3 regions of the Streptomyces sp. NPDC101776 genome follow, and region 1 is predicted to be linked to each of the others. Evidence: riboswitches for the same ligand, from Rfam matches in the RefSeq annotation. Region 1 holds a riboswitch; each other region holds the start of a gene.
What was found. Region 1 has a riboswitch for cyclic di-AMP ahead of ACIRRY_RS25690 (transglycosylase SLT domain-containing protein). Riboswitches for the same ligand answer to the same signal wherever they lie in the genome.
Positions count from the first base shown of each region.

Region 2: another riboswitch for cyclic di-AMP. It lies ahead of ACIRRY_RS24480 (NlpC/P60 family protein); the one in region 1 lies ahead of ACIRRY_RS25690 (transglycosylase SLT domain-containing protein).
Region 3: another riboswitch for cyclic di-AMP. It lies ahead of ACIRRY_RS15205 (M23 family metallopeptidase); the one in region 1 lies ahead of ACIRRY_RS25690 (transglycosylase SLT domain-containing protein).

Region 1 is NZ_JBIWMV010000008.1:223,569-233,129, reverse strand. Features, by position in the region: gene ACIRRY_RS25705 (carbohydrate ABC transporter permease) at 1-52, shown strand, start outside; gene ACIRRY_RS25700 (LacI family DNA-binding transcriptional regulator) at 110-1,138, shown strand; gene ACIRRY_RS25695 (HAD family hydrolase) at 1,245-2,063, shown strand; gene ACIRRY_RS25690 (transglycosylase SLT domain-containing protein) at 2,060-2,527, opposite strand; cyclic di-AMP (ydaO/yuaA leader) riboswitch at 2,533-2,734, opposite strand; gene ACIRRY_RS25685 (CocE/NonD family hydrolase) at 2,966-4,960, opposite strand; partial or broken gene ACIRRY_RS25680 (peptide MFS transporter) at 4,989-6,501, opposite strand; gene ACIRRY_RS25675 (polyprenyl synthetase family protein) at 6,710-7,720, shown strand; gene ACIRRY_RS25670 (outer membrane lipoprotein carrier protein LolA) at 8,886-9,561, shown strand, end outside.
Region 2 is NZ_JBIWMV010000007.1:387,741-397,301, forward strand. Features, by position in the region: gene ACIRRY_RS24465 (GtrA family protein) at 1-309, opposite strand, end outside; gene ACIRRY_RS24470 (endonuclease/exonuclease/phosphatase family protein) at 477-1,337, shown strand; gene ACIRRY_RS24475 (hypothetical protein) at 1,339-1,797, opposite strand; gene ACIRRY_RS24480 (NlpC/P60 family protein) at 2,000-3,661, opposite strand; cyclic di-AMP (ydaO/yuaA leader) riboswitch at 3,670-3,842, opposite strand; gene ACIRRY_RS24485 (DUF1996 domain-containing protein) at 4,189-6,288, shown strand; gene ACIRRY_RS24490 (glyceraldehyde-3-phosphate dehydrogenase) at 6,370-7,824, opposite strand; gene ACIRRY_RS24495 (SCO5918 family protein) at 7,996-8,310, opposite strand; gene ACIRRY_RS24500 (DEAD/DEAH box helicase) at 8,375-9,561, opposite strand, start outside.
Region 3 is NZ_JBIWMV010000004.1:18,146-27,706, reverse strand. Features, by position in the region: gene ribA (GTP cyclohydrolase II) at 1-40, opposite strand, end outside; gene ACIRRY_RS15230 (MarR family winged helix-turn-helix transcriptional regulator) at 183-680, opposite strand; gene ACIRRY_RS15225 (dihydrofolate reductase family protein) at 782-1,912, shown strand; gene ACIRRY_RS15220 (alginate lyase family protein) at 2,015-3,220, shown strand; tRNA gene ACIRRY_RS15215 (tRNA-Met) at 3,273-3,346, shown strand; gene ACIRRY_RS15210 (PP2C family protein-serine/threonine phosphatase) at 3,500-4,648, shown strand; cyclic di-AMP (ydaO/yuaA leader) riboswitch at 4,882-5,038, shown strand; gene ACIRRY_RS15205 (M23 family metallopeptidase) at 5,050-6,057, shown strand; gene ACIRRY_RS15200 (aldo/keto reductase) at 6,105-7,049, shown strand; gene ACIRRY_RS15195 (PrsW family intramembrane metalloprotease) at 7,063-8,370, opposite strand; gene trmB (tRNA (guanosine(46)-N7)-methyltransferase TrmB) at 8,420-9,226, opposite strand; gene lhgO (L-2-hydroxyglutarate oxidase) at 9,352-9,561, opposite strand, start outside.

The DNA.
Region 1 (9,561 bases):
GATCCAGCGCTTCTGGTCCCTGGACCTGCTGAGCGGATCGGTCAAGGCGTGAGCTGTGAGTACTGAGCTGTGCCTCCCCCCACCGCACTGAACCGGCAGAACGAGGACCATGACCACCAGTCCGAACGGACGCCGTAAACCGCCCACCATCCACGACGTCGCCCGGGAGGCAGGGGTCTCCCGGGGGACCGTCTCCCGGTTCCTGAACGGCGGTCACTACGTCTCTCCGGCCGCCCGTACCGCCGTGGAGACGGCGATCAGGAAGACGGGCTACGTCGTCAACCGGCACGCCCGCTCCCTGAGCACCGGGCGGTCGGACTCGGTGGCGTTCCTCCTCACCGAGCCGCAGGAGAAGTTCTTCGAGGACCCCAACTTCAATGTCCTGCTGCGGGGTTGCACCGAACACCTGGCCCGCCACGACATCCCGCTGCTCCTGATGCTGGCCTCCTCACGGGACGAACGCCGCCGCCTCACGAGGTACATCACCTCGGGCCACGTCGACGGCGTCCTCCTCGTCTCCAACCACAGCGGCGACCCGGTGGCGGCCGAACTCCGGGACGCCGGGATCCCGTTGGTGGGCTGCGGCAAGCCGCTCGGCACCGCGTCCAAGTACAGCTATGTGGCCGCCGCCGACCGCGACGGCGCCCAGGAGATGGTCCGCCACCTCATCTCCCGGGGCAGACGCCGCATCGCCATGGTCACCGGCCCGCTGGACGCCCCCGGCGGCCCGGACCGCCTGGCCGGCTACCGGGACGTCCTCGCGGAGGCGGGCCTCCCGCACGACCCGACCCTCGTCGTGGAGGGCGACTACCGCCGCACGGGAGGCGAGGAGGCGGCCCGCAGACTCCTCACGCAGGCCCCCGACATAGACGCGGTATTCGTGGCGTCGGACCTGATGGCCCTCGGAGTGGTCAACACCCTTCAACAATCCGGCCGTTCGGTCCCGGATGACATCGCTGTCGGAGGCTTCGACGACTCGGCGGCGGCGACCTCCATCACTCCGGCCCTCACGACCATGCGCCAGCCTTACGACCGCATCAGTGCGGAAATGGTGCGAATGCTCCTCGCGCAGATCGCCGGCGAGGACACGGCCGGCGTGATCCTGCCCACCGAACTGGTGATCCGGGAGTCGGCATAACCGCCGTAACTGTCAAAGCAACCGGAACACGGGTCGACGCATGTGAAGGCAGGAGCCGTCCGGTTCGTGTCGAGTCGGTGGGGCGTTCCATCCGTATTCTCTGATCATGGCCGCACCCCTCGCATATGCACTGATCGCCACCGACCTGGACGGAACGCTGCTGCGCGGCGACGACACACTCTCCGACCGGTCCCGCATCGCACTCGCGAGGGTGACAGCGGCCGGCGCCCGGCACCTCGTCGTCACCGGCCGGCCCGCCCCGAGGGTGCGACCGCTCCTCGAAGACCTCGGCAGCAGGGGGCTCGCGGTGTGCGGACAGGGCGCGCAGTTGTACGACGCCGGCGCGGACCGTCTGCTCTGGTCGGTCACCCTGGACCGGGAGTTGGCGGAGACCGCGCTCGGCAAGATCGAGGCGGAGGTGGGCCAGGTGTACGCGGCGGTCGACCAGGACGGAGTGGACGGCCTCACGCTCATCGAGCCCGGCTACTTGATGCCGCACCCCACGCTGCCCGCGGTGCGGGTGGGGAAGCGCGACGACTTGTGGTGCGAACCGATCAGCAAGGTGTTGCTCCGTCACCCGGCCCTGGAGGACGACGAGTTGGCGGCAACGGCCCGCTCGGTGGTCGGTTCCCTGGCCTCGGTCACCATGTCGGGCCCCGGCACCGTCGAACTCCAGCCACTGGGCATCACCAAGGCAACAGGCCTCGCCCTCGCCGCCCGCCACTTGGGCCTGACCCCCTCGGACACCATCGCCTTCGGCGACATGCCGAACGACATCCCGATGTTCGACTGGGCGGCCCATGGCGTGGCCATGGCCAACGCCCACCCCGAACTCAAGGCAGTGGCCGACGAGGTGACGAAGTCGAACGAGGACGACGGCATCGCCGTCGTCCTCGAAAGACTGCTGTTCGCCGCCGGTTTCTAGTAGGCGCCGTACACGTTGTCGATGGACCCGTACACCGCCGCCGCGTAGTTGCACGCAGCCGTGATGTTCGCGACCGGGTCATACGAATCGAACGAAGTCCCGGCCACGTGATACGCGTTGAACGTCGGGTCGATCACCTGGAGCAACCCCTTCGACGGCGTACCGGCCGCCGCATTGGAGTCCCAGTTGTTGATCGCGTACGGGTTGCCGGACGACTCACGGATCACGTTCCGGTAGATCCCGTTGTACGTCCCCGGAATCCCCTTCTGCGCCATGATCGCGAGGGACTCACGAATCCACCCGTCAAGGGTGTTGGAGTACCCGGCGGCGGTGGTCGTGGAGGTCGTGGCCGCCGAGGCGGTGGTCGCCCCGACGATCGGCAGGGCGATGATCGCGGCACCCGTACCGGCGACGGCCAGCGTGCGGAAGAGACGGGTGCGGCGGGACTGAGCGGATGCAGGCATGACGAGGTTCCTCTCCGTCGCCTGCGAGGTGAGCTGTCGGGTTCGGGCTGGGAGGTGCCCGGCCGCGCCCTCACGGACGTGACTTAACCCCAAGCCGTCCCGGTCGACATGACCGGTCCGGCGACTTACCTGGTTCCCCCGCTCCTGCCGTGCGAGATGTTCGTGACTGGGATATCGGGCGGCGGCAGGATTCGGCGTTCCACCCGACAGGCCGGGAAACTATGCGAGAGCACATGTCCGGAACAAGTGGCGGAATCACACCTCACCCCTATTGACCTTGGTCTGAGGCGTATGGGGCACTTGATCCTTTGCGCGAGCCAAGGGTCAACTGGCAATCGCCGCAAGGGGAAACGCGAACACACAGGAACACAGGTCACGCACAGAAACGCGTGACCCAACTCACGGGAGGATTAAGAACGGCAAATCGGGCATTCGGCCTCAACTGGCAGTTCTCGGAATCCTTTTCTCCCATGTGCGATGAAAGATCACTTCTTCACCCTCGGTGCAGATGACCTCATTGGAGCTAATAAAGTCCGTTTCGTCGCAAGTAATCTCGGACCGCGTCCGCACGGTCGTGTCCCATCCCAGCTCCGGCCGGTGCAGCCGGATCGACCAGTCGGACCGCGTACGCGCCGACAACGGGTCGTCCTCGTCGATCGTGTACGTCTCCAGCGCGTCCTCGGTGAACTCCAGGCCGTCCGGATACACGCGCGTGCCGCCGTACCGGGGGTCGACTTCCAGCCGCCACTCGCCCTTCGCCACATCCCGTACGACCAGACGCTCGGGGCGGGGCTCGTCCAGCGTGGCGGGGTAGTTGACCCCGAGCGGCGCCGCCTCCTCGGGTTCTTCGAAGCGAATCCCGGCCGTCAACTCCCGCTCCCGCACAGGCAGTTCCAGCGCGCTCCCCTCCGGGTCCAGCGTGAACCCCGCCGCCGACTCCGGCTGCGGCCAGATCCACGGCCAGTACGCCGACGACACCGCGAGCCGGATGCGATGCCCGGGCGGGAACGCGTGCCCGATGCCGTTCAGCTCGAAGGTCACGTCCTCCGTGGCACCCGGAGTCCACGGCACCGCCCGGTCCCGTCCGTGCCGCGCCGACAGGTTCAGCACACCCCGGGTGACCAGCGTCGAGGCGCCGTCCGGGGCTACGTCGCACAGCCGGGCGATCACCTGCCCGCGCTCCACCTCACTCGTCAGCCGCAGCCGTACCCTCGGCCGCCCCAGCACCCATGTCTCGGCCGGCACCTCGAACTCGAAGCACGCGGAGCGCGCGTCCTCGTCCCGCTGGTCCGGCGGCAGGTCGGCGTCGTTCCCGAAGGGGAAGAAACGGCCCGCGTCCACACCGGTGTGCATGGGGGAGCGGACGATCACGGGTGCGCCCCGGAGGCCGTACGTCGTCGTCTTCACGTTCGGCGAGGGCCACGCGGGCTCGCCGACCCAACGGCCCGGCAGGGTGTCGTAGACCGTGGCCGGGGGATGCGAGTCGCTGACGTAGGCGCGCAGCAGTGGGTCGGTGGTGACGCCCGTGTCCTTGGCCTTCAGCCAGTGGTCCCACCAGCGGAGGGTCTCCTGGAGGAAGCCGATCGCGGGGCCCGGCGGCAGGCCCCGGTCCGGGTACTGGTGGGACCACGGGCCGATCAGGCCGCGCACCCGGTCGGGCGGGAGGTGGTGGACGAGCCGTAGGACCGTGTCGCGGTACGGGTCGTGCCAGCCGCCGACCGTGAGGACGGCCGCCTGGATCGCGCCGTAGTCCTCGCAGACGCTGCCGTGCTTCCAGTAGTCGTCGCGGATCTGGTGGGCGAGCCAGGTGTGGATGAACGGGTCGATCTGTTCGAGGCGTTTGAGCCACAGGTCGCGCCAGACCAGGCCCGCGTACTCGGGGTCCGGCGGACGTGCGACGAAGGCGAGCATCGTGGCGGCCCAGGCGTGCAGGTCGACCGCGAGGGCCGAACCGCCCATGTAGTGGACGTCGTTGTCGTAGCGGTCGTCGGTCGAGCAGACCGTGACGATCGCCTTCAGGGGTTCCGGCGCGAGGGCCGCGATCTGGAGGGAGTTGAAGCCGCCCCAGGAGATGCCGAACATGCCCACCTTGCCGGTGCACCAGGGTTGCGCGGCAAGCCAGTTGACGACCTCGACGCCGTCGGCGAGTTCCTGGGCGTCGTACTCGTCGCCGGGTGCGCCCTCGCTGTTGCCGTGGCCGCGCACGTCGACGCGGACGGAGGCGTAGCCGTGGCCCGCGTACCAGGGGTGGCGCTGGGCGTCCCGGGGCGCGGTCCAGTCGGTCAGGCGGTACGGGAGGTATTCGAGGAGCGCGGGCACGGGCTCGTCCGTCAGCGGGCGCCACACGCGCGCGTAGAGGCGTGTTCCGTCCGCAAGGGGGATGCGGAGGTCCTCATGGGTCGTCTCGTGGGGGAAGGACGTACGGATGCGCATGAGCGTGCCCCCTGGGGTTGTGTGGGCTTCAGTGGACCGGGTGCATGGTGCGGCGCAGCCAGGGCGCGGCGGCCATCACCGCGAGGCCGGCGGCCACCGCGATCGCGCCGTTGACGCCGAAGTAGGCCGGCTTGGAGACGTCGTCGTAGAGCTTCACCGTCTGGGCCTGGATGCCGTTCGCGAGCGCGAGGGACAGGAACCAGAGGGACCCAGAGGGACATCGTCTGGCTGGAGAAGGCGGCCGGGGCGAGCTTGGTGGTGGCGGACATGCCGGAGGTCTCCAGGAGGATGTCGCCGAGGCCGAGCAGGAAGTACGAGCCGACGATCCACCAGGCCGACATGCGGTAGGCGTCGCCGCTGTGCCCGCTGGTCGGCAGGACCATCAGGAGGAAGGAGAGGCCGCCGAGTACGACGCCGATCGCGATCTTGTTGGAGGCGTGCGGCTGGCGGCGGCCCATCCGGACCCAGAGCGCGGCGACGACGGGCGCGAGCCCGACCTCGAAGGCGCCGAGCGCGCTTGCGTACCGGCTCGCGGGGAAGTCGAAGCCCAGGATGGTCGTCTCGGCGTTCGACGCGGCCAGCAGCATCATCGTCGAATAGGCCTGGAAGAGAATGAAGTTGAAGACCGTCGAGGCGAGGAAGAGCACGATGTACGGGCGCAGTCGGCCGCGTTCGTCGACGGTCACCCGCGGGCTCGTGAACATCACCGTGAAGTACACGACGGGCGCGATGACCGAGATGACGGTGAGCAGGTCCACGAAGCGGCCCATCGTGAGCCGGCCGGCGAGGGCCAGCGCGGTCGCGAGCACGGCGGCCGCCAGGATGCCTACGACGATGAGCCGCACCGCGCGGCGCAGCGCGTCCGGTGCGAGTGCGAACTCCGCGGTGTTCTTGCGGCCCGCGAGGTGACGCCGTCCGGCGACGTACTGGATCAGCCCGAAGGTCATGCCGACCGCGGCGGCCGAGAAGCCCCAGTGCCAGCCCTCGTGGTCGCCGAGCCGGCCGGTGATCAGCGGGCCCGCGAAGGCGCCGATGTTGATCGCCATGTAGTAGAGGGCGAAACCGGCGTCCCGGCGCTCGTCGTCGGTGCGGTAGAGCCTGCCGACCATGGTGGCGACGTTGGGCTTGAGCAGGCCGGTGCCGGCGCTGATGAGGCCGAGGCCGACCCAGGTCATGGTGGAGGTCGGGACCGCCATCGCGTAGTGGCCGCAGGCGATCAGGATGCCGCCCCACAGCACCGCGCGGTACGAGCCGAGGATGCGGTCGGCGAGCCAGCCGCCCGCGACCGAGACGAGATAGACCAGTGTTCCGTAGGCTGCCGATACGGATGCGGCCGTTCCGGACGACATGCCCATGCCGCCGTGCGCGACGGTATCCGCGAAGTAGAGGACGAGGATGGCCTGCATGCCCAGGAACGAGAAGCGCTCCCAGACCTCCAGTCCGGAGAGCGTGAGCAGCCCCTTGGGCTGGCCGAAGAAGGCGTGGTCGTCCTCGGGAGGCGGTTTGTCGTCGGGCTCGGCTTCCAGGGCGGTTCGAGACACGATCCACTGCTTCCGCGTAAGTCGACAAATATCCGTTCTTATCAGGTGATCAAAAACATACCGGTCATGATCCGATACCGCCCCTGCTGGACGGGGTGGGCGGCATGGGTGATCGAAAGCCGACCGGATACGCTGACTTGAGTGATGCCAGCGACCTATCGACAAACCGTGTGACCGCCCAGGGACACCAGCAGACAGGAGACCCCTCGTGACCGTCGTCGGGCCGTTCGGGCTGAGCGTGCGGGACCAGGCTCTGGAAGCCGATGTCCAGGCCGGATTGGCGGCAGTCGAGGAGGGTCTGCTCGAAGCCACCAAGAGCGAGGTCCCCTTCATCACGGAGGCCGCTCAGCACCTCGTGCGCGCGGGCGGGAAGCGGTTCCGGCCGCTCCTCGTGATGCTCGCCGCGCAGTTCGGCGACCCGTACGCGCCGGGTGTGGTGCCCTCGGCGGTCGTCGTCGAGCTGACGCATCTCGCCACGCTGTACCACGACGACGTCATGGACGAGGCGGCCGTGCGCCGGGGCGTGGAGAGCGCCAACACCCGCTGGGGCAACTCGGTCGCGGTCCTCACCGGCGACTTCCTCTTCGCGCGCGCGTCGCACACGCTGGCCGACCTCGGGCCGGAGGCGGTCCGCGTGCAGGCCGAGGCGTTCGAACGCCTCGTCACCGGCCAGATCCTGGAGACCGCCGGCCCCTCCGACGGGCGCGACCCGGTCGAGCACTACCTCGACGTGCTCGGCGGCAAGACCGGCTCCCTGGTCGCGGTCGCGTGCCGCTTCGGCTCGATGATGGCCGGCTGCGACGACACGGTCGTGGACGTCCTCACGCAGTACGGCGAGCGGCTCGGCGTCGCCTTCCAGCTCGCCGACGACGTCCTGGACATCGCCTCCGACGGCCACGAGTCCGGCAAGACCCCGGGCACGGACCTGCGCGAGGGCATCCCCACGCTGCCGGTGCTGCGGCTCCGCGAGCGGGCGGACCGGCTCGGGCTGGCCGAGGACCGCGCCCTGTGCGAACTCCTCGACTCCGACCTCACGGACGACGCCCGCCTCGCCGAGGCCCTCACCCGCCTCCGCGCCCACCCGGCCCTGGAACAGGCCCGCCGCGACACCGTCCGCTACGTGGAGGACGCCCGCGCGGCCCTCGCCCCGCTCCCCGAGTGCGACGCGAAGGTCGCGCTGCTGGAGATGTGCGACGCGGTGGTGCACCGGGCTGGGTGAGGGGGTCGGCCGCGTTGGGCGGGTTGAGCGCGGTCGGGTGTCGTGGGCGGGGTGTGCTCGGTCGGCTGTGTTGCGTGGGCTGACCCTGGGCGATTGCGGTGAGTGGGCTGGGCGCGGTCGGTTGTCGTGGGCGGGGTGTGCTCGGTCGGCTGTGTTGCGTGGGTTGACCTTGGGTGCCTGCGGTGAGTGGGCTGGGCGCGGTCGCCTTCTTGGGGGGTTGAGCGCGGTCGGCTGTCGTGTGCGGGTTGTGTCCGGTGGGCTGTCGTGTGTGGCTTGAGCGTGGTCGCCTCCTGTGCGCGTGTGGAGCTTGGGCACTTGCGGTGTGTGGGTTGAGCATGCGCACCTGCGGTGGATGGGCTGGGTGCGGTGGCCTGCCTTGTGCGGGCTGAGCCTGGTCGCCTGTCGGGCGGGGGTGCCTCCGGTCGGCTGTCATGCGCCGGTTCAGCCTGGGCGTCTGCCTCGCGTGGGCTGAGTGCGGTCGGCTCCGTGCGTGGGCTGGGCTCGGTTGCTTGTCGTGTACGGGTTGAGCGTGGGCACTCGCGGTGGATGGGCTGAGTGTGGTCGCGTGGCTTGCGTGGGCTGAGCCTGGTCGGTCGTCGTGTGTGGGCTGGGCGCAGTCGCTTGTGGGCGGGCCGTGCCTCGGTACTCGTCGTGCGTGGGCCGGGTGCGGTGGCCTGTTGTGTGTGGGCTGAGCCGTGATCGCCTGTCGTGTGCGGGCTGAGCCGTGAGCGTCTGTCGTGTGCGGGCCAGAGCCCGGGCATCTGTTCTGTGCGGGCTGAGCTCGATCGCCCGTCGTGTGTGGGCTGTGTCCGGGCGGGTGCCGGGCGTGAGTTTGGAACCGGGCGCCTTCCCCGCGTGGGCCGTGCCCGGTCGCCTGTCCTGGGTGGGGGCGAGCGTGGTCAGCTGGTCTGTGTGGGCTGTGTCCCGTCAACTGCCTTGTCCGGGACGCGTCTTCCCCCTAGGGGATTGGGGAGGCGGTGGCTCCGGGTGTCATACCCCAGGTGTACGCGGAGTTGGCTCCCGGGTCTGACGCTTATCTCTCGGCGATTTGGTCAGATGGAGAACACGGAAAACACCACTCCTCACCGATTCGGGTGAGAATGGCGGCTGAGAGTGGGACCCGTACAGGGGGCAGGCCGCCGCCGACGACGGAGGTAAGGCAGACATGGCACCGTACGAAACCGACGACAGCGCGGACACCGGAGAGCGCGACGAGCTCCGGTCCGGGCGGCGCAGGGCGGCGCGGTACATCGTCCCGGTCACCGTGGTGGGGGTGGCGGCCGCGACCATCGGACTGGTCCCCGCGCTCGCCGACTCCGGTGACCCGAATCTCCCGAAGATCACCGCACAGCAGCTCCTCGACAAGGTCGCCGAGTCGGACGTCCAGCAGCTGTCCGGCACCGTGAAGATCAGCACGGACCTGGGCCTGCCCGACCTCGGCGGCCTGGAGAGCAACCTCATGTCGGGCGCCGCGAAGTCCGGCGACGGCTCCTCCGCCGATCCCACCGCCAAGCTCACCGAGCTGGCCACCGGCACCCACACCCTGCGCGTCGCGGCCGACGGCCCGGACAGGCAGAAGGTCTCCCTGCTGGAGAACGCGGCGGAGTACAGCCTCATCCACAACGGCAAGGACGTCTGGGGCTACGACAGCCAGTCGAACGAGGTCTACCACGCCACGACCACCGCCGACGCCTCCAAGAGCGACGAGACCCGGGCCACGCCCAAGGGCCTCACCGACGAGGCGCTGAAGTCGGTCGACGACACGACCTCGGTCACGGTCGACGGCACCGAGCACGTCGCGGGCCGCGACGCCTACAAGCTGCTGATCAAGCCCAAGCAGT
Region 2 (9,561 bases), on a different contig from region 1:
CACCAGGTGCAGAACGAGCATCGCGGCGCAGGTCACCACGTAGGCCGCCGCTGCCGAGCCCGCCGACTGCCAGTGCTGGCGCCATCCGGCGGACCGGCCCGACCCGAAGGTGAAGCGGGCGTGCAGTTCCGTGCACAGGAGGGTGGAGACGACGGTGATCAGCGCGTTCGCCAGCGCCCAGGGCACCTGCTCGGCCAGCAGGGCCACGGCGCCGCTGGAGAGGAGCCCGACACCGCCGCCCAGCGCCACGAACCGGGCGAAGGAGGCGAGCGGACCGGGGGCGGCCGGGGTCCGGGGCGCGTCGTCCATGGCGGTCTCCATCCGCTCCGTACGCTGCGCCCCTGTGATGCGGCCGCGTAAGTTTGCTTGACTTACTCAACTATAGCGTATTGCTTGAGTTACGCAAGTACATTTTCGGAGTGGGGGAGCCCGCGAAGCCCCTCCCACAGGCGGACTCCGTACAATGCGCGCTGATCATGGGTGACTTACTGGTGAGATGCGCGACGTTCAACGTGCTGCACGGTCGGGAGATCCAGCCGGACGGCCGCCCGAAGCCCGCTGCCCCCGGCGATCCCTCGGCGCCCCTCGCCGAGGCCGTCGCGTCCCTGGACGCCGATGTGGTGGCGCTCCAGGAGATCGACTGTCTCCAGGAGCGGTCGGGCGGTGTCGATCAGGCCGCGGTCGCCGCCGGTGCGATGGGCGCCCGCGACTGGCGCTACGCGACGGCGCTGCACTGCCGTTCCGTACCGGGCCGGGGCTGGGTCCTCGACCCGGCCGAACCCGGGATGCGCGTCTACGGCCCCGGTGCCGGGCGGCCCGAAGTCCCTTCGCACGGGCTGGCGTTGCTGTCCAGGCTCCCGGTCCACGAGTGGCGGGCGCTACGGCTCCCGGCGGCGCCCTTCGGCATGCCGTTGCGGGTCGCCGGGCGGGCCGCACCGGTGCTGGCCCGGGATCAGGCCCGGGCCGCCCTGGCCGCCGTACTGGAAGGTCCGCGGGGCCCGTTCACCGTCGTCGCCGTGCATCTCTCGTTCGTGCCGGGCTGGAACATCGGCCAACTCCGCACCGTGCGCCGCTGGATCGCCGATCTGCCCCAACCCCGGGTGCTGATGGGCGACTTCAACCTCTTCGGCGCCCTTCCCCGGCTCACCCTGAACGCCACCGCGCCGCGCGGCTGGCGGAGTTCGGCCCGAGGGGCGACTTTCCCGTCGCACCGGCCGCTCGTCCAGCTCGACCACATCATGACGTCGGGGCTCGGCGAGGGTGCCGTGGGGACGGTGGGCGCGCCGCGGACGGAGATCTCCGATCACCGGCCGCTGGTGGTGGAACTGTCGCTCTGACTCAGTTCCACAGGGGGTAGGTCACGGTGTGCTGGAACTTGTCCGGTCGCGCGCCGGTGTACGTCAGGGTGATCTCGCCGTACTGCCGCACCTGCGGATGCCGCTTCCAGGTCTGCGTGGAGTCGAGCCGGACGGTCACCGGGAACGAGTGGAACTTGCCCACCGCGCAATAGGGTTTGCAGTCGTTCACCACGTTGACGCCCGTGGCCGTCGCGGAGTTGGCGTTCCACTCCGTCCAACGCAGCGATGTGAGGCGGCTGTTGCCGTCGCCGCACGCGAGCATGAAGTCGGTGGGGCGCACCTCGGGATGCCACAGACAGTCGACCAGCACGGGGTCCTGGAGCTGCCGGTGGGCGGTCGTCGGCGCGGTGGCCGGGGCCGCCGACGAAGTCGCGACGGCCGGCCCGAGCAGGGCGGCGGCACAGAGCGTGACGACGCCCACCATGGTGTGTTTGTACATGTCCGCTCCCGGCCGCCTGTTCGTCCTCGTCGCCCCGCACCCGCACCGGCGGTGGCCCGCCTGCCGGGGCGCGGTCGTCGTGTCTCTCCCGACGCTACGACCGTGCCCCAGGATGCACCACTCGTACGGGTCGACGACGCGGTTGGCCGGGAGTGTCCCGAGGTGTGCGGTCGGGGCCGGGAAATGCCCGGCCCCGACCGGATCAGGCGGGCCGTACGGCGCCCCTGATGGCGGCGGCACCCGCGTAGAAGATCGACTCCTCGCGTATCGGCGTGCCCGGGCTCGGCGCGTGGATCATCAGGCCGTTGCCGGTGTAGAGGCCGACGTGGTCGATGCTGTCGTAGAAGAAGATCAGATCGCCGGCGCGGATGTCCGTGAGCGGGACGAGCGTGCCCGCACCGGACTGTTCCTGGGCGGTGCGGGGGAGGAGGACTCCCGCGGCCTTCCAGGCGGCCTGGGTGAGGCTGGAGCAGTCGTAGGCGTCCGGTCCCGCGGCGCCCCACAGGCACGGCTTGCCGATCTGCGTACGGGCGAAGGCGAGCGCGGTGGCGGTCTTGCTGGTGCCGGCGTCCGGTGCGGCCGTGGTGGTCATCGGGCTCATGGCCGGGGCCGTGGGGAGGATGATCTCCGGTGCCATGGCCGGAACGACGGGCGGCGCGAGCTGGGGGGCGACGGCCGGGGCCGCTGCGAAGGAGACCTCGGGGGCCGGTGCGGGCGGCTGCCACTCCTGTTGCGGCGGGCGCCAGTCCGGTTCCGGCGTGGTATACCAGGCGGTCTGGCCGGCGGGCTGCTGGGGCACCATCGGAATCTGTCCGGTGGACCAGGTCTGCTGCTCGGTGACGGCGGGGAACTGGCCCGTGGACCAGGCCGGTTGCTCGGTCACCGCGGGGAACTGCCCGGTCGGCCAAGCCGGTTGCTCGGCCGCCACCGGGAACTGACCGGTGGACCAGGCTGGTTGCTCGGCCGCCACCGGGAACTGACCGGTGGACCAAGCCGGTTGCTCGGCCACCACGGGTATCTGCCCGGTCGACCACATCTGCTGCTCGGTCGCCATGGGGACCTGTCCGGTGGACCAGGTGGCCTCCGGGGTGGGCCAGGCCGTCTCCGGGGGCGGCCAAGTGGCGCCCGCCGGGGCGGAGTCGGTGCGCGGTGCGGCGATGTAGGGGAGCAGGTCCAGACTCGCGGTGAGCGGGTCGAAGACCGGCGCCGGGGCGGCCACGGGGGCGAACTGCTGTGGCGCCACGACGGGCGTGGGCGGCACCTCGATGGCCGGCACGGGCGGCAGGTCGAGAACGGTCGCCTGAGGCATCTGAGGCATCTGGACCTGAGCCAGCTGCGGCTGCTGCGGTGCCTGCGGTACGGCGGGAGGCAGCGCGGCGATCGGCCCTGCCGTCAACTCCGCCACAGGGGACGTGAGTTGCGGCGCGGCGAGCTCCGGTGCGGCTGTGGTCCCCGCGGTCAGTTCGGCCACGGCGCGGCCGGGCTGCGCTTCGAGTGCGCGGCCGGCGCCCTCGGCCTCGGGGCGTCGCTCGGACCGCTCGGGCCGGGACGCCGCCGGGCGGGCGGGAGTCCTGCCGGGCGGCAGGATCGCCGGTACGGTCGGGCCCACCTGAGCGCGGGCGCGGTCGAACAACTGCCGGGTGACGGCATCGATCGCGGGGTCGGAGGGACGCGGCGCACTGGGGCGGGACTCGACGCGCTTGCGCGGTTTCCCGGACATCGCACGCGTGGCGTTGTAGTTCCCGGTGGCCGTCTCGGCCCTGTCGTAAAGGGAGTTGATCCGCCGCTGGACTTCGTCACGGCTGGGTCGGTCTTCCACGGTGGGGCCACTGCCTCCGGTGCGCGTACCTCGTTCTGCCGGCATGGCAGACGTGCTCCTTCCGTATCGCGCCTACCGAGTTAGCTGTCGGGTTCGGGCGGCGATCACGGAAGGTTTGCCCTACGGCCCTTGTCCGGAAGGACAGTTGGGCCGATTCACCCCAAGTCGGTTGGGTCCCCGGCTCCGGTTGCCGCAAGCGACACACCGGACTCGGCGCAAGCCGCGCGGCCCGGCGCTGATCGCCGGAGTAGGTCGTACGGCCTGAGCGCCAACTTAGCCAACGTGTGTGCCTCGTGTGAAGGTTGAAGCGCGATATGTCCGATACGTTTTTGTGACCTTTACCTCCCTCAGGCACTTCACCTGGTGCGTCGAGGGTTCATGGGCCCGCCGGGTCGGATGATCCATATGAGGTCGCTATGAATTTTCGGGACGGTTGAACACATCGCGGTCCGGTTCCGTATTAGGTCGGGGGATTTCCATGCCGGGACGATCCGGGCCGACCGATACGTGTAGGAGCAACTTCCTTGGCACGCAACACGCGCAGACGCCCCACGGGCGCACGACGCGCGACGATGGCAGCAGTCGCCCTGATGCTGGGCGGCGGAGGACTGGTGGCGGCGAACGTCTACGCGTCGGCGTCCGAAGGCGGTTGGGGCGATGACTCGGTCCAGCAGGGCACTCCGGACGCGGCGTCGGACGGCGCGACGATCGACTGCCCGGACGTGGGCACCCAGTTGACGACGGTCCCCGACGAGGCCAAGACCGAGGTCGACAACCAACTCGCGCTTCTGGACCAGCAGATAACCGAGGCCTACCAGAAACTGAAGGACTCGACGGAGTCCATACGCCAGGACGCCTCCTTCGCCGACAACGCGATCATGAATCCGTTGAAGGAGAAGCGGGCCGCGACCCTCGGGCGGATCGGCGACGCCATCGCACGGGTCGGCGACCGCCCGGAGGGACTCGACGCGCTCGCCGGCTGCACGCTGATCGCCCCCACGAACGGTGACCAGAACGGCAGCGGCGACGACCAGGGCAGTGACGACCAGGGCGGCCAGGACCAAGGCGGCCAGGATCAGCAGGGCGACGGCCAGGGCCAGCAGCAGGGGAACCAGCAGTCCACCAACGGGCCCGTCGCCTCGGACTACGCGGACATCACCTCCGTACAGCCCAACGTGAACGCTCCGCAGGAACAGGCCAATGCCTCCCGCGGCACGTTCGTCACCGCCTGCGGGGTGAACGAGAACGGCCTGTTCAACTCCGACAACGTGATCGTCGCCCCCGGCGTCACCAACGGCGCCCACCACTTCCACGACTACATCGGCAACCAGTCCAACAACGCCTTCGCCAGCGACCAGGACTTGGCGAACGCCGACACGAGCTGTGAGAACCCGGGCGACAAGTCCACCTACTACTGGCCCGTGTTGCGCCTGCAGAACGGCAAGCAGGAGCAGGACGCCGACAAGCCCGGCGGTGGCACCGAGGGCAACTCCGGTCAGATCGTGACCGCGAAGGCGGCCACGCTGACCTTCGTCGGCAACCCGCAGAGCAAGGTCGTCGCGATGCCGCGCCTGCTACGCATCATCACCGGCGACGCCAAGGCCTTCGTGAACGGCCCCGCCAACGCCAACGCCTCCTGGAGCTGCACCGGGTTCGAGGATCGCCAGCTCAAGGACAAGTACCCGCTGTGCCCGGCGGGCAGTGACGTGGTGCGCACCTTCAAGTTCCAGAGCTGCTGGGACGGCCGCAACATCGACAGCGCCAACCACCGCACCCACGTGGCCTTCGAGGCCGCCGACGGCACCTGCCCGGCAGGCTTCGAGGCCATCCCGCAACTGGTGCAGCGGATCGTCTACGACGTCGACGCGCCGAGCCTCCAGGACGGCGGGAAGACGACCCCGCTGTTCGCGGTGGACTCCTTCCCCGAGCAGCAGCACAAGCCCGTCACGGACCACGGCGACTTCATCAACGTCTTCGACGAGGGCCTGATGAAGGACATGGTCAACTGCATCAACAACGGCGAGAAGTGCGGCGCCGGCACGGACAACGACCCGGGTTCGGGTGACGGTTCGGGCAACGGCGGCGGTTCGGGTGGCGGTTCTGGCGGCGGCCAGGGTGCGGGTGGCGGCTCGGGTGAGCCGACGGCGTCCCCGACGGCGACCGACACCGCTACGGCGGCGCCCACCGACACCGCGTCCGACGAGCCCGGCGGGAACGCCGGCAACGGCGGCGACGAGGGGAATGGCGGCAACGGAGGGAACGGCGGCAACGGGGGCAACTCCGGTGACCAGCCCTCCGCGGATCCCGCGACGAGCGCGCCGGACACCGGGGCCGACGACCCCGAGCCCACCGACACCCAGACCACCGACCCCGGTGATCTGACGACCGCCGTGTCGGTCCCCAAGGCCGACACGAAGACCGAAGGGTCCAAGTCGTCGGAGACGCAGGGGAGTTCGAACGACAACGCGGGCGGCCAGGTCGGCACCCCCGCGGCGACGCCGCCCGACTCGTCCTCGGGCGGGGAGAGTTACGCGGCCGTAGGCCCGAACCAGCCGCAGGCTCAGGGCGGACTGGCGGAGACCGGCGCGAATCTGTGGCCCGCCGTGGCCGGCGCGCTGCTGCTCGTCGCCGGGTTCGTGGTGCTGTACCGAGGCAAGCGCAGTACTCGCTGACACGCCGCACGTCGGTGACAACGACGGCCCGGCCGCCCGCAGTTGGGGGCGGCCGGGCCGTCGTGCGTTCGACGCGCCGGGTCAGACCGCCGGTGCGGGATACGTCGGGTACTCGACCCCGGAGACGTGCTGGACGACCCGGACGACCTGGCAGGAGTAGCCGAACTCGTTGTCGTACCAGAGGTAGAGGATCGCGTTGTCGCCGTCGACCTTGGTGGCGCCCGCGTCGATGATCGAGGCGTGCCGTGAGCCCATGAAGTCGCTCGACACGGCGTCGGGAGCGGTGGTGAAGTCGATCTGCCGTTTCAGCGGGGACGTCAGCGAGACCTCGCGGAGGTGGTCGAGGACCTCGGCGCGGGTGGTCTCGCGGCCGAGCCGCAGGCTGAGGATGGCGATCGACACGTCCGGCACCGGGACGCGGATCGAGCTGCCGGTGATCGGCGCCTTGAGGTCGGGCAGGGCCTTGGCGACGGCGGAGGCGGCACCGGTCTCGGTGATCACCATGTTCAGCGGCGCGGAACGGCCGCGGCGGTCGGCCTTGTGGTAATTGTCCAGCAGGTTCTGGTCGTTGGTGAACGAGTGGACGGTCTCCACATGGCCGCGCAGCACACCGTACTCGTCGGCCATCGCCTTCAGCGGCGGCACGATCGCGTTGGTGGTGCAGGACGCGCAGGACAGGATCTGCTCGTCCGGCTTGATGGTGTCGTGGTTGACGCCGTGCACGATGTTGGGGACGTCGCCCTTGCCGGGCGCGGTCAGTACGACCTTGTCGATCCCGGGCCGCAGATGCTGCGAAAGGCCTTCCCGGTCACGCCACTTGCCCGTGTTGTCGATGAGGATGGCGTCCTTGATGCCGTACGCCGTGTAGTCGACCTCGGAGGGGTCGCCCGCGTGGATCACCTTGATCTCGTTGCCGTTGGCGACGATCGTGTTGCTCGTCTCGTCGACGGTGATCGTGCCCTGGAAGGGGCCGTGGATCGAGTCGCGGCGCAGCAGCGAGGCGCGCTTCACGAGATCCTCGACGGCCCGCCCGCCGCCCTTGCGCACGACGACGGCGCGCAGCCGCAGACCGTTGCCCGAGCCGGCCTTCTCGATGAGCAGGCGGGCGACCAGGCGGCCGATGCGGCCGAAGCCGTAGAGGACGACGTCGCGTCCCTCGCGGCATTCGATCTTGTTCGCGCCCGTGGCGCCGGCGACCGCCTCGGCGGTGAACTCCTCGACGGACAGGCCGCGTTCGTCGCTCCGGTGGGTCGCGGCGAGCATGCCGATGTCGATCTGGGAGGGGCCCAGGTCGAGCGTGGTGAGCGTCCGCAGGTAGGGGAGGGTCTCGGTGACGGAGAGTTCCTCGCCGTCGATCTGGCGGGCGAACCGGTGGGTCTTGAGGATGCTGACCACCGACTTGTTGACCAGTGAGCGGCTGTGCAGCAGGACCGTGACGTCCCGCTCGCGGTGCAGCTTCCCGATCATCGGGATCATCGACTCCGCGATCTCCTCGCGGGTCTTCCAGTTGGTGAACGAGTCCTCGTTGACAGGCACAGGTTTCTCTTTCGAGCTAGACGGCGCTCATATGCTAACCCGCTGTTCATCTGCTCGTTCAGCAGGGGTGCCGCCCGGCCCGCGGCCCGCCTGCGGGAACGCCGGGAGGGCCCTGCCGACGCGCGTCGGCAGGGCCCTCCCGGGCTGTACTGGTGTCGCTCCTACAGGTCCTTACACGTCCTGGACCGCGCCGCTGCCCAGCAGCGCCGACGCGTTCTCGAACGGCGTGAGCTCGTGCACGGGCGCCGCCTCGGGCAGGCCGTGGCAGGTGAAGCCGAGCCGGGTCATGGCCCGGACGACCTCGCCGCTGTTGAAGTCACGGGGGTCCTGCCGGGTGATGACCTGCCCCACCTGCTTGACGGGGTAGCGGCGCCGCCCGATGGTCACGGACTCACCCGTGATCAGCTCGGGCTTGATGCCCTTCATCGTCTCCAGGACTCCCATCTTGGTGAGGTCGAAGGGATACCGGGCGATGACACAGCGCATGTTGCCTCACAGAGAGAAGGAGGATCGGGGGCCGAACGGGCGCCCGAAGGCGCCGAGTTGGTCCTCAGGCCGCAGGACCGAAGGACGACCGTCGCTGCCCCCGGCTGCTGCTACCGCTGCCACTGCCGCCGCGTCGCGCCGCACCACCGGCGGACGACCGGCCGCCCTCGCCGGCCGGACGGCCACGACGGCCCCGGGACGACGAGGAGGACGGGCTGCGTCGGGTGCGCTCACGCTCCACGACCGGGGCCTGGATGACGACCGGGACGCCGGACGGGGCCTGGGCGCCCGTGATCCGGGTCAGCTCCTCCTCGCCCGACCGCACCGAGGTGACCTCGGCGGTGACACCGGCCGCGGTCATCAGCCGGGTGAAGTCACGGCGCTGGTCGGGGGTGACCAGGGTCACGACACTGCCGGACTCGCCCGCACGGGCCGTACGGCCGCCGCGGTGCAGATAGTCCTTGGGGTCGGTGGGCGGGTCGACGTTGACGACCAGGTCGAGGTTGTCGACGTGGATGCCGCGCGCCGCGACGTTGGTCGCCACCAGCGCCGTCACATGCCCGTCCTTGAACTGGGCGAGCGTGCGGGTGCGCTGCGGCTGGGACTTGCCGCCGTGCAGACCGGCCGCGCGGACGCCGCTGTTGAGCAGGTGCTTCACCAGCCGGTCCACCGCGTGCTTGGTGTCCAGGAACATGATGACCCGGCCGTCGCGCGCCGCGATCTCGGTGGTCGCCCGCTGCTTGTCCGTGCCGTGCACGTGCAGGACGTGGTGCTCCATCGTCGTGACCGCGCCCGCGGAGGGGTCGACGGAGTGGACGACGGGGTCGGTCAGGTAGCGGCGGACCAGCAGGTCCACGTTGCGGTCCAGGGTGGCCGAGAACAGCATCCGCTGGCCGCCCGTCTGCACCTGGTCGAGCAGCGCGGTGACCTGGGGCATGAACCCCATGTCGGCCATCTGGTCGGCCTCGTCGAGGACGGTGATGGACACGCTGTCCAGCCGGCAGTCGCCGCGCTCGATGAGGTCCTTGAGCCGTCCAGGCGTCGCGACCACGACCTCCGCACCGCCACGCAGCGCCCCGGCCTGGCGGCCGATCGACATACCGCCGACGACGGTGGTCATCCGCACGCTGACGGCACGGGCGTAGGGGGTGAGCGCGTCGGTGACCTGCTGGGCCAGCTCGCGGGTGGGGACGAGGACGAGGGCGAGCGGCTGACGCGGCTCGGCGCGACGGCCCGCCGTACGGGCCAGCA
Region 3 (9,561 bases), on a different contig from region 1:
GGACGCGGGCACGCGGGGTGGCGGCGGGGAAGTCGGGCATGCGGGTCTCCGTGGTCAGGCGGCAGATATCGGGATGTGCTTCAGTTTTGAAGCACATCCACGATCACGGACACTACCTCATGCTTGAAATTTGAAGCAACAGCTTTGTGGGACGGGTCACGAAGAGGGGACGCGAAGCCGGCCTACGAACACGAAGGTGTGGAGCGGCGGCGCCACGGAACGTCCTCCGGTGTCTCCAGCGCCCGCCCGATCCGGGTGCTGATCTCCTCCAGCTGGCCCACCTGCTCCGGGGTGAGATGGTCGAAGATCGCCGCGCGGACGGTCTCGACATGGCCCGGCGCCGTACGCTCCAGGACGTCCATCCCCGCGTCGGTCAGGATCGCGGTGCTGCCCCGCTTGTCCGACGGGCACCCCTCACGCCGTACGAGACCGTCCTTCTCCAGCCGGGTCACGGCGTACGTCAGCCGGCTCCGGGTGATCTTCGACTTCTCGGCGAGGTCGGTCATCCGCAGCCGCCGGTCCGGTACGTCGGAGAGGTTGGCGAGGATGGAGTAGTACAGGTGGGGCATGCCGGCCTCCTGCTGGAGCTGCCGGTCGATCGCGTCCTCCAGGAGGTGCGTCGCGGCGATGTACGCGCGCCAGGCGCGCTGCTCCTCGGCGGTGAGCCAGCGGGTCGTCATGCCCCCAGTGTAGGTTTGTTTCAAACTTGAACCAAGCCCCACTGTTCCACCAAGCTCCGCCGATCCACCGAGCCCCGCCCGCCTCCAGAGAGAGCGCGTCGATGTCCTTCCCGTACGTCCTGCTGTCCGCCGCCGTCTCCCTCGACGGCTACCTCGACGACACCGGCCCCGACCGGCTGCTCCTCTCCGGCCCGGCCGACTTCGACCGGGTCGACGAGGTCCGGGCGTCCGTGGACGCGATCCTCATCGGCGCCGGCACCATCCGCGCGGACAACCCCCGCCTGCTCGTCAACTCCCCGGCCCGCCGAGCCGCCCGCACCGCCGCGGGCAAGCCGGAATACCCCCTCAAGGTCACGGTCAGCGGCTCCGGCGACCTTGACCCGAGCGCCAACTTCTGGCACACGGGAGGCGACAAACTCGTCTTCACGACGGACAAGGGCGCGGAGCGGGCCCGTCAACTCGGCCTCGCCGCAGACGTGTTCGCCCTGGGCCCCGAACTCGACTGGCGGCGGCTTCTTGAACACCTGCACGCTGTAAGGGGAGTTGACCGTCTGATGGTCGAGGGCGGCGGCACGATCCACACCCAACTGCTCCAGCAGGGCCTGGCCGACGAACTCCAACTCGTCGTGTCCCCCCTCTTCGTGGGCACCCCGGACGCCCCGCGCCTCTTCGGCCCGGGCACGTACCAGGCAGGCCGTCTCCGCCTCCTCGAAACCCGCCCCATCGAGGACGTCGTCCTCATCCGCTACGCACCCACCGCCCCCGGCACCGGCGACCTCCCCGCCGCCGCCGACCACCACTGGCTCGCCCTCGCCTGCGACCTGGCCGCCGACTGCCCGCCCTCGGAGACGGCGTTCAGCGTCGGCGCGGTGGTGGTGGCCGAGGACGGCACGGAACTCGCCCGGGGCCACTCCCGCGAGGCCGGCGACCCGGTGGTCCACGCGGAGGAGGCGGCCCTGGCCAAGCTCGACCCGGCCGACCCCCGCCTCCCCACCGCCACGGTCTACACCAGCCTCGAACCCTGCACCCACCGCGCCTCCCGCCCCAAGCCCTGCGCCCGCCTGATCCTCGACGCGGGCGTACGCCGGGTGGTGACCGCCTGGCGCGAGCCGGACACGTTCGTGGCTCACGCGGACGGGAGCGGTGCGCTGGCCGCGCAGGGGGTCTCCGTGGTCGTACTCCCGGAGTACGAGGAGCGGGCGAAGGCGCCGAACGGGCATCTGCTCGGTTGATCCACACCCTGTGGACGCACGACCGGCCCATCAGATCCTGCGCACCACCGCTCACCGGGTCACGCTCGCACTGAACCGGTGCGGACAAGGCGGAGGTAGGACATGAGGGCAGTCGCGGTGCTGGGCGCGACCGTGGTCGTAGGGCTTCTCGCCTCGTGCGGGGCGGCGGACACCGGTACCCGGACCATGGCGCGGGCCCTGCCCGCCGACGCGGCGTTCACGCACCCCGGAGTCCTGGTCAGCAAGGGGCAGTTGGACGCCGTACGGCAGAACGTGGCCGCCGGGAAGCAGCCCTGGCTGAAGGCGTACTTCGGGATGCGGGACAGCAAGTACGGGTCGTACAAGTACACGGCGAAGCCGGTCGCGGACGTCGACTGCCCCTGGAACGGCAAGGCCGCGCACGGGTGCGTCGAGGAGCGCGAGGACGCGATCGCGGCGTACACGCAGGCCCTGCTGTTCAGCATCACCGGGAAGCAGCACCACGCGCTCAAGGCGCGGGAGATCATGGACGACTGGTCGGCGAAGATGAAGGAGCACACCTCCGACGACGCCGGGCTGCAGACCGCGTGGGCCGGTTCGACCTGGGCGCGGGCGGCGGAGATCGTGCGGTACGCGCCGGGTGCCGGGTGGCCGGCTGACCGGGTCGAGCGGTTCGGGACGATGCTGCGTACCGCCTACGAGCCGGAAGTCACCAAGAACCTTCCCGACTACAACGGCAACTGGGACCTCGCGATGACCGACGCGGCGATCGGCATCGCCGTCTTCCTCGACGACCACAAGGCCTTCGACGCCGCCGTCAAGCGCTTCCGCGACCGCGTGCCCGCTTACTTCTACCTGGCCAAGGACGGCAAGGTGCCGCTCGCCCCGGTCGGGTCGAAGCTCACCACCCCGCAGAAGCTGACGACGTACTGGTTCAAGCAGACCACCTTCAAGGACGGCGTCGCCCAGGAGACCTGCCGCAACTTCAAGCACGTCGGCTACTCGCTCGCGGCCTCCGCCCACATCGCCGAGACCGCCTGGCACCAGGGCGTCGACCTCTACGACGGGGTCAAGGACCGGCTCAAGGCGGCCCTCGACCTGCACGCCCGCTACCAGCTCGGCGAGCCCGCGCCCGCCTGGCTGTGCGGCGGCAAGGTCGACCGGAACATGGGGCCCGACCTGGAGGTCGCCCTCAACCACCTGGAGGGCCGGCTCGGCGAGAAGGTGCCCGCCGCGCACAAGCTCGCCGAGCAGAGCAGGCCGGCCGGCAGCGACGACCTCTTCGTCTCCTGGGAGACCCTCACGCACGCCGGGAACACCGCCGACTGAAACCCGTGTGACTTCGGACCCCGCGGATGGCGTATAGTTGCAATCACAACGGCGCGGGGTGGAGCAGCTCGGTAGCTCGCTGGGCTCATAACCCAGAGGTCGCAGGTTCAAATCCTGTCCCCGCTACTAAGGCCAAGGGCCGGAATCCAGAAATGGATTCCGGCCCTTGGTGTTTCTGCCCGCTGTCCTCCCTGGTGTTTCTCCCGCCCCGATTGGCCCGCCCCGCTCGCCGCCCTCCCGCCACCGGGAAAAACTGGACGCGTGGAGGAGGGTCCGTACGTGCGAGCCGGTGGGCGCCTCCTCGGCGATCCCGTGCCCGACCCGGGCCTCGGTCCCGTCCTCGACGAGGGACGCCGGATCCCGAACCCCCGCACCCTCGCCTTCGTCCGCCGCCTGCCCCCGCTGCTGCTGGTCGTCGGCGCCTGCTACGACTACTTCACCCCGCAGAACTTCACGGCGGCCCCGTTCTTCACCGCCGCCCCGCTCGTCGCCGCCCCGCTCTACTCGCGGCGCGGCACCGTGCTCACCGGCCTGGCCGCCTTCCTCGTCGGTCTCGTGGTCCACCTCAGGCTCGGCATCGTCTTCCACATGGACGCGGTCACCGAGGCGGCCACTGTGGCGACGGTCGCCGTCCTCGCGGTCCTGATCAACCTCCTGGTCCGCCGCAGCAGCGAACAGCTCGCCTCCGCGCGCGAGATCGCCGAGGCCGCCCAGCGGGCCGTACTGCCCGAACCGGCCGAGCGGATCGGCGGGTTCGCGATCGCGGCACGATACGAGGCGGCGCAGGAGGGCGCGTTCATCGGCGGCGACCTGTACGCGGTGCAGGACACCCCGCACGGCGTGCGGCTGGTCGTCGGCGACGTGCGCGGCAAGGGCATGGGCGCGGTCGCCGCCGTGGCCGTGGTGATCGGTGCGTTCCGGGAGGCCGCCGAGCAGGAGGCCACCCTGGAGGCGGTCGCCGAGCGGCTGGAGCGGGCGCTGACGCGCGAGGGCACCCGGCGGGACGGGCTCGACGCGTTCGAGGGGTTCACCACGGCCGTCCTCGCCGAACTCCCGCACGGCGACGGCGTCGTACGGATCGTCGACCGCGGGCACCCGCCGCCGCTGCTCCTGCACGAGGACGGCACCGTGGGCACGTTGCTCGTCAAGGAGCCCGCACTGCCCCTGGGAATGGGCGAGTTGGGGGTCTGGCCGGACCGCGCCGAGGAGTTCGCGTTCCCGGGCGGGGCCACGCTGCTGGTGTACACCGACGGGCTGTCCGAGGCGCGCGACGCCCGCGGTGTCTTCTACGACCCCGGCGAGCGGCTGGCCGGCCGGACCTTCCGCAGCCCCGAGGCGCTGCTCGACATCCTCGCCAAGGAGGTGCGCCGCTACTCCGGGGGCTGGATGACGGACGACATGGCGATGATCGCCGTACGCCATCCATGACCGTTGTCACGGGTGGTGATCGGCCGACCGCCCTCCGCATAACAACTGACATCCCGTCAATACCTGTGGGAATTCTGAGACTTGGCCAACTCGCCCGTTTTTCGCCGGTGGTGGGCCGTTCGTCCAGCAAGGAAAGGTTAATGATCAAGCGGAACGGCTTGGAAAGGGATGCCTGTGTCTATTAACGTTCGATAACGCAGCGCGGTCGTCCCAGCCGTCACAAGAGACAGCTCCGCGCGCACGCGCCGAATCCCGCAAGGGAACCGGGGAACCATCCCTTGGGGTGAATCGCTCGTCGACAGCCGTGGCAACACGGCAGGTTGACGCGCGTAGGAGACCTTCCTGCTCCGAACCCGTCAGCTAACCCGGTAGGCGAGAAGGAAGGAAAGGAGCACGCCCACGTGGCGTCCAACCAGGCTGCCCCTGAAGCCCCTGTCGTCTACGGCGGTTACCGCCCCGACGAGGGCCCCTGGGAGGAGTGGAATCCCAGCGCGGAGTCCGTCCTTCCCAACCGCGGCAAGCACCGTGTCGCCAAGCAGCGTGGTGGCGGAGGATTCGCCCGCAGCTCCACCGTCCTGGGCGTCGGTGTCATAGCCGCCGTCAGCGCCGGCGGTATGGCCAGCGCCAACACCGGCAAGCCGCCGGTCTCCATCTCCATTCCGGACCTGCCCTCCGTGGGCCATCTGCTGGACGACTCCTCCAGCACCCCCAAGGGCTCCGCGACCGCGCTCAGCAGCGTCGGCGTGACCACCACCGAGGCCGCCAAGGGCGCCCCGGACGCGGGTGAGCTGCTGCGCAACCGGATCATGGAGCAGGCCGAGCTCCAGCAGCTCCAGGTCGACGGCAAGTCGAAGGCCGCCGCCGAGGCCGCCGTCGCCAAGCAGGTCGACGCGGCTGCCGCCAAGGCCGAGAAGGACGCCGCGAAGAAGGCCGCCGACGCGAAGAAGGCCGCGGAGGCCGCCGCCAAGAAGAAGGCCGAGGCCGTGAAGCTCGCCGCGCTGGCGAAGCAGTACACGCTTCCGGTCGTCTCGTACACGATCACCGGCACCTTCGGCCAGGCCGGCTCGATGTGGTCCTCCGGCTACCACACCGGACTCGACTTCGCCGCGCCCACCGGCACGCTGATCAAGGCCATCCACAGCGGCACGGTCACCGAGGCGGGCTGGGCCGGTTCCTACGGCTACCGCACGATCCTCACCCTCGACGACGGCACCGAGCTGTGGTTCTGCCACCAGTCCTCGATCAACGTCAGCGTCGGGCAGAAGGTCGCCACCGGCGACGTCATCGGCCGCGTGGGCGCCACCGGCAACGTGACCGGGCCGCACCTCCACCTGGAGGTCCACATCAACGGCGCGGCCACCGCGAGCGACCCGGCGCCCTGGCTGCGCAGCAAGGGCCTCAACCCCTGACCCGGCTGTTGGAATATCCGGTTCCGGCCCGGCTGTTGTCGTAGAGCATGACTTCTCTTCGCAAGCTGGGCCGTTCCGATCTGGAGATCTTCCCGCTGAACCTCGGCGGCAACGTCTTCGGCTGGACCGCCGACGAGGCGACCTCCTTCGCCGTGCTGGACGCCTACACCGCCGCGGGCGGCAACTTCGTCGACACCGCCGACTCGTACACGGCGTGGGTCGAGGGCAACAAGGGCGGTGAGTCCGAGACCGTCATCGGCAAGTGGGTCAAGGCCCGCGGCAACCGCTCCGACGTCGTCATCGCCACCAAGGTCAGCCAGCACCCCGAGTACCCGGGCCTGTCCGCCGTCAACATCAAGGCCGCGGCCGACGCCTCGCTGAGCCGCCTGGGCACCGACTACATCGACCTCTACTACCCGCACTTCGACCAGGTCGAGGTGCCGGTCGAGGAGATCGTCGGCGCGCTCGACGAGCTGGTGAAGGCGGGCAAGGTGCGGCACATCGCCGCCTCCAACATCTCCCCGGAGCGCCTTCAGGCGTCCCTCGACTTCTCCGACCGCGAGGGCTTGGCGCGCTATGTCGCGATCCAGCCCCACTACAACCTGGTCTCCCGCGACACCTACGAGGGCGAGCTGCGGGACGTCGCCGAACGCGGCGGCCTCTCCGCCCTGCCGTACTTCTCGCTGGCGGCCGGCTTCCTCACCGGCAAGTACCGCCCCGGTACGACCGTGGACAGCCCGCGGGCGGGTCGCGCGGCGCAGTACCTCGAATCGGAGCGCGGCCGGCGGGTGTTGAGCGCCCTGGACGAGGTCGCCCAGGCCCACGAGGCGCCCGTGGCGACGGTCGCCCTCGCCTGGCTCGCCGCCCAGCCCACGGTCGCGGCCCCGATCGCCTCCGCCCGCACGGTCGACCAGCTCCCCGCGCTGCTGGGCGTGGCCGAACTGGAGCTGACGGACGCGGAGATCGCGAAGCTGACGGACGCCTCTGCCTGAGACCTGAGGGCCGTCAGGACCGGTACGGGTTGTACAGGGAAGTCCCGTACGACCCGTACACCGGCGGCCACGGCGGCACCACCACCGGCACCGGAGGCGCCGTCCGCCGCGCCGCGTAGTCCAGCGCCGGCCGCGCCACCTCCCGGCGCAGCCACAGCTCGTGCAGCAACTCCCTTTCCCGTACGACGAATTCGGCGCCGGTGCGGCCTCGCGCGGCCCGGTGCCGCAGGACCGCCAGGGTGGTCGCGTACGCCTCGTACTGGGCCACCGAGCGGCCCGCCGGGCGGCCGAGGCGGTGGCGGGCGTACTCGCGGGCCAGCCGCCGTGCCTTCATCGAGCCGAGCACGAACGGTTCGGCCGGGGTCAGCCAGCCCGCGTAGACATAGACGGGCAACTCCTCGCGTACGGTGCGCAGTTCGCGCTGCCGGGTCCAGACCGCCAGCCAGGTCAGCAGACCGAACGAGGGGACCATGAAGACGCCGTAGACCTCGAAGAAGCCGTACTGGCCGAAGGTCGAGGAGCCGTTCCACATCGCGTGCATGCCCATCGCGAGGAGCAGGCCGGTCAGGGGGACCAGGACGCGCCGGACGTGGTGGCGGTCCGGGGAGAGCGCGGCGATGCCGAAGCCGATGCCGGTGAGGACGGTGAACAGGGGGTGCGCGAAGGGGGACATGACGATGCGCACGAAGAAGGTCGCCGCGGTGACGGAGGCGAAGCCGCGGTCGCCGGTGAGCTGGTCGGTGCCGAAGGCGGTGCCGAGGTAGAGGATGTTCTCGGTGAACGCGAAGCCGGTGGCGGTGACCCCGGCTATCACCACTCCGTCGACGATCCCGGTGAAGTCCCGTCTGCGGAAGAGAAAGACGAGCAGCACGGCTGCCGCCTTCGCCGATTCCTCGACGATCGGGGCTATGACGGTCGCGCCGAGAGTGTCCGCGCTGGTCGGGTCGGCGGTCGTGGTCGCTATCCATCGGGTCGCGAAACTGTTGGCGACGATCGCGATCAGCGCGGCGGCGCAGGCGCCCCACGCGAAGGAGAAGAGCAGGTTGCGCCAGGGGCCGGGGTCGACGCGGTCCAGCCAGCGGAACGCGGCGACGAGCAGCGGCACGGGCAGTACGGCGAGCCCGAGGCCCACCAAGAAGCCTTCCGTGCCGGTCTGTTGGCGCACGAGCGCGAGGATGACCAGACCGGAGAGCGTGAGCAGGGTGATCAGCGCGCCGTGCCGGACCCAGTTCCGCCGCCACCAGCGCTCGCGCCGCCCGTGCCCGGGCACACCACCGGCGAGGTGGCCGGGGTGCGGGGGGTACGGCGAAAACGTGGCCACGGCATCGACCCTAACGAGGTAAGGGCACGGCCCGCGATGGAGCCTGGCGTCAGCGCTGGTCGTCGTGGGGTACGCGACGGAACAGCAGATCGTTCACGACATGTCCCTTGTCCAGTCCCTGGCCCTCGAAACGGGTCAGCGGCCGGAAGTCCGGACGGGGCGCAAAACCGCCGTCGGGTTGGCTGTTCTCGAAGTCCGGGTGCGCGCCGAGGACTTCGAGCATCTGCTCCGCGTACGGCTCCCAGTCGGTCGCGCAGTGCACGGTGGCCCCCGGCTTGAGCCGGGTCGCGGTGAGGGAGAGGAACTCCTCCTGGATCAGCCGCCGCTTGTGGTGCCGCTTCTTGGGCCAGGGGTCCGGGAAGTAGACGCGCAGCCCGTCGAGCGCGTCCGGGGTGAGCATCTCGCGGAGCAGGATGATGGCGTCCCCGTTGGCGACGCGGATGTTGGACAGGCCGTGGTGTTCGGCGAGGCCGAGGAGGTTGCCCTGGCCCGGGGTGTGCACGTCGGCGGCGAGGATGTTCGTCGCGGGGGCGGCCGCCGCCATCTGCGCGGTGGCCTCGCCCATGCCGAAGCCGATCTCCAGCACGACGGGGTTGTCGTTCCCGAACAGCTCGGTGAGGTCGAGGGTGCGTTGACCGTCGATGTCGAGTCCCCACGTGGGCCACAGGCGTTCCAGGGCGTCGGCCTGGCCTGCCGTGACGCGGCTCCTGCGGGGCTGGAAGCTGCGGATTCGGCGTTCGAAGTGGGAGCCGGCGGGGTCGGGGCGGGGCCCGTCGGGGAAACGGGGTTCGCCCTTGGGTCGGGTTCGCTGTGCGGGCTCGGTGGGGGCGGCGGGGGTGTTGGGGGAGTCAGACACAATGCGGTGATTTTACGGGGCGTGCGCCTGGTCGTCCGCGTGGCTTGTGTTGTCTTGCGGGTGCAGGTGCGTTGGGGCTGGTCGCGCCCGCGCGGCGGAGCCGCAAATGTCACAGCCCCGCGCCCCTAGGGGGTTGCGGTGCCCGGAGTTTTGAGTGGGAGGCGTTTCTCCTCGCCAAGTACAGCCAGTGCCCGTCTGGCCACCTCTCTGCCGATCGGGAGGGAGGCTGTTGCCGCTGGGCTCGGGGCGTTGAGGACGTGGACCGTCCGTGGGCCCTCCTTGATCAGGAAGTCGTCGACCAGGGTGCCGTCCCGGAGGACCGCCTGGGCGCGTAC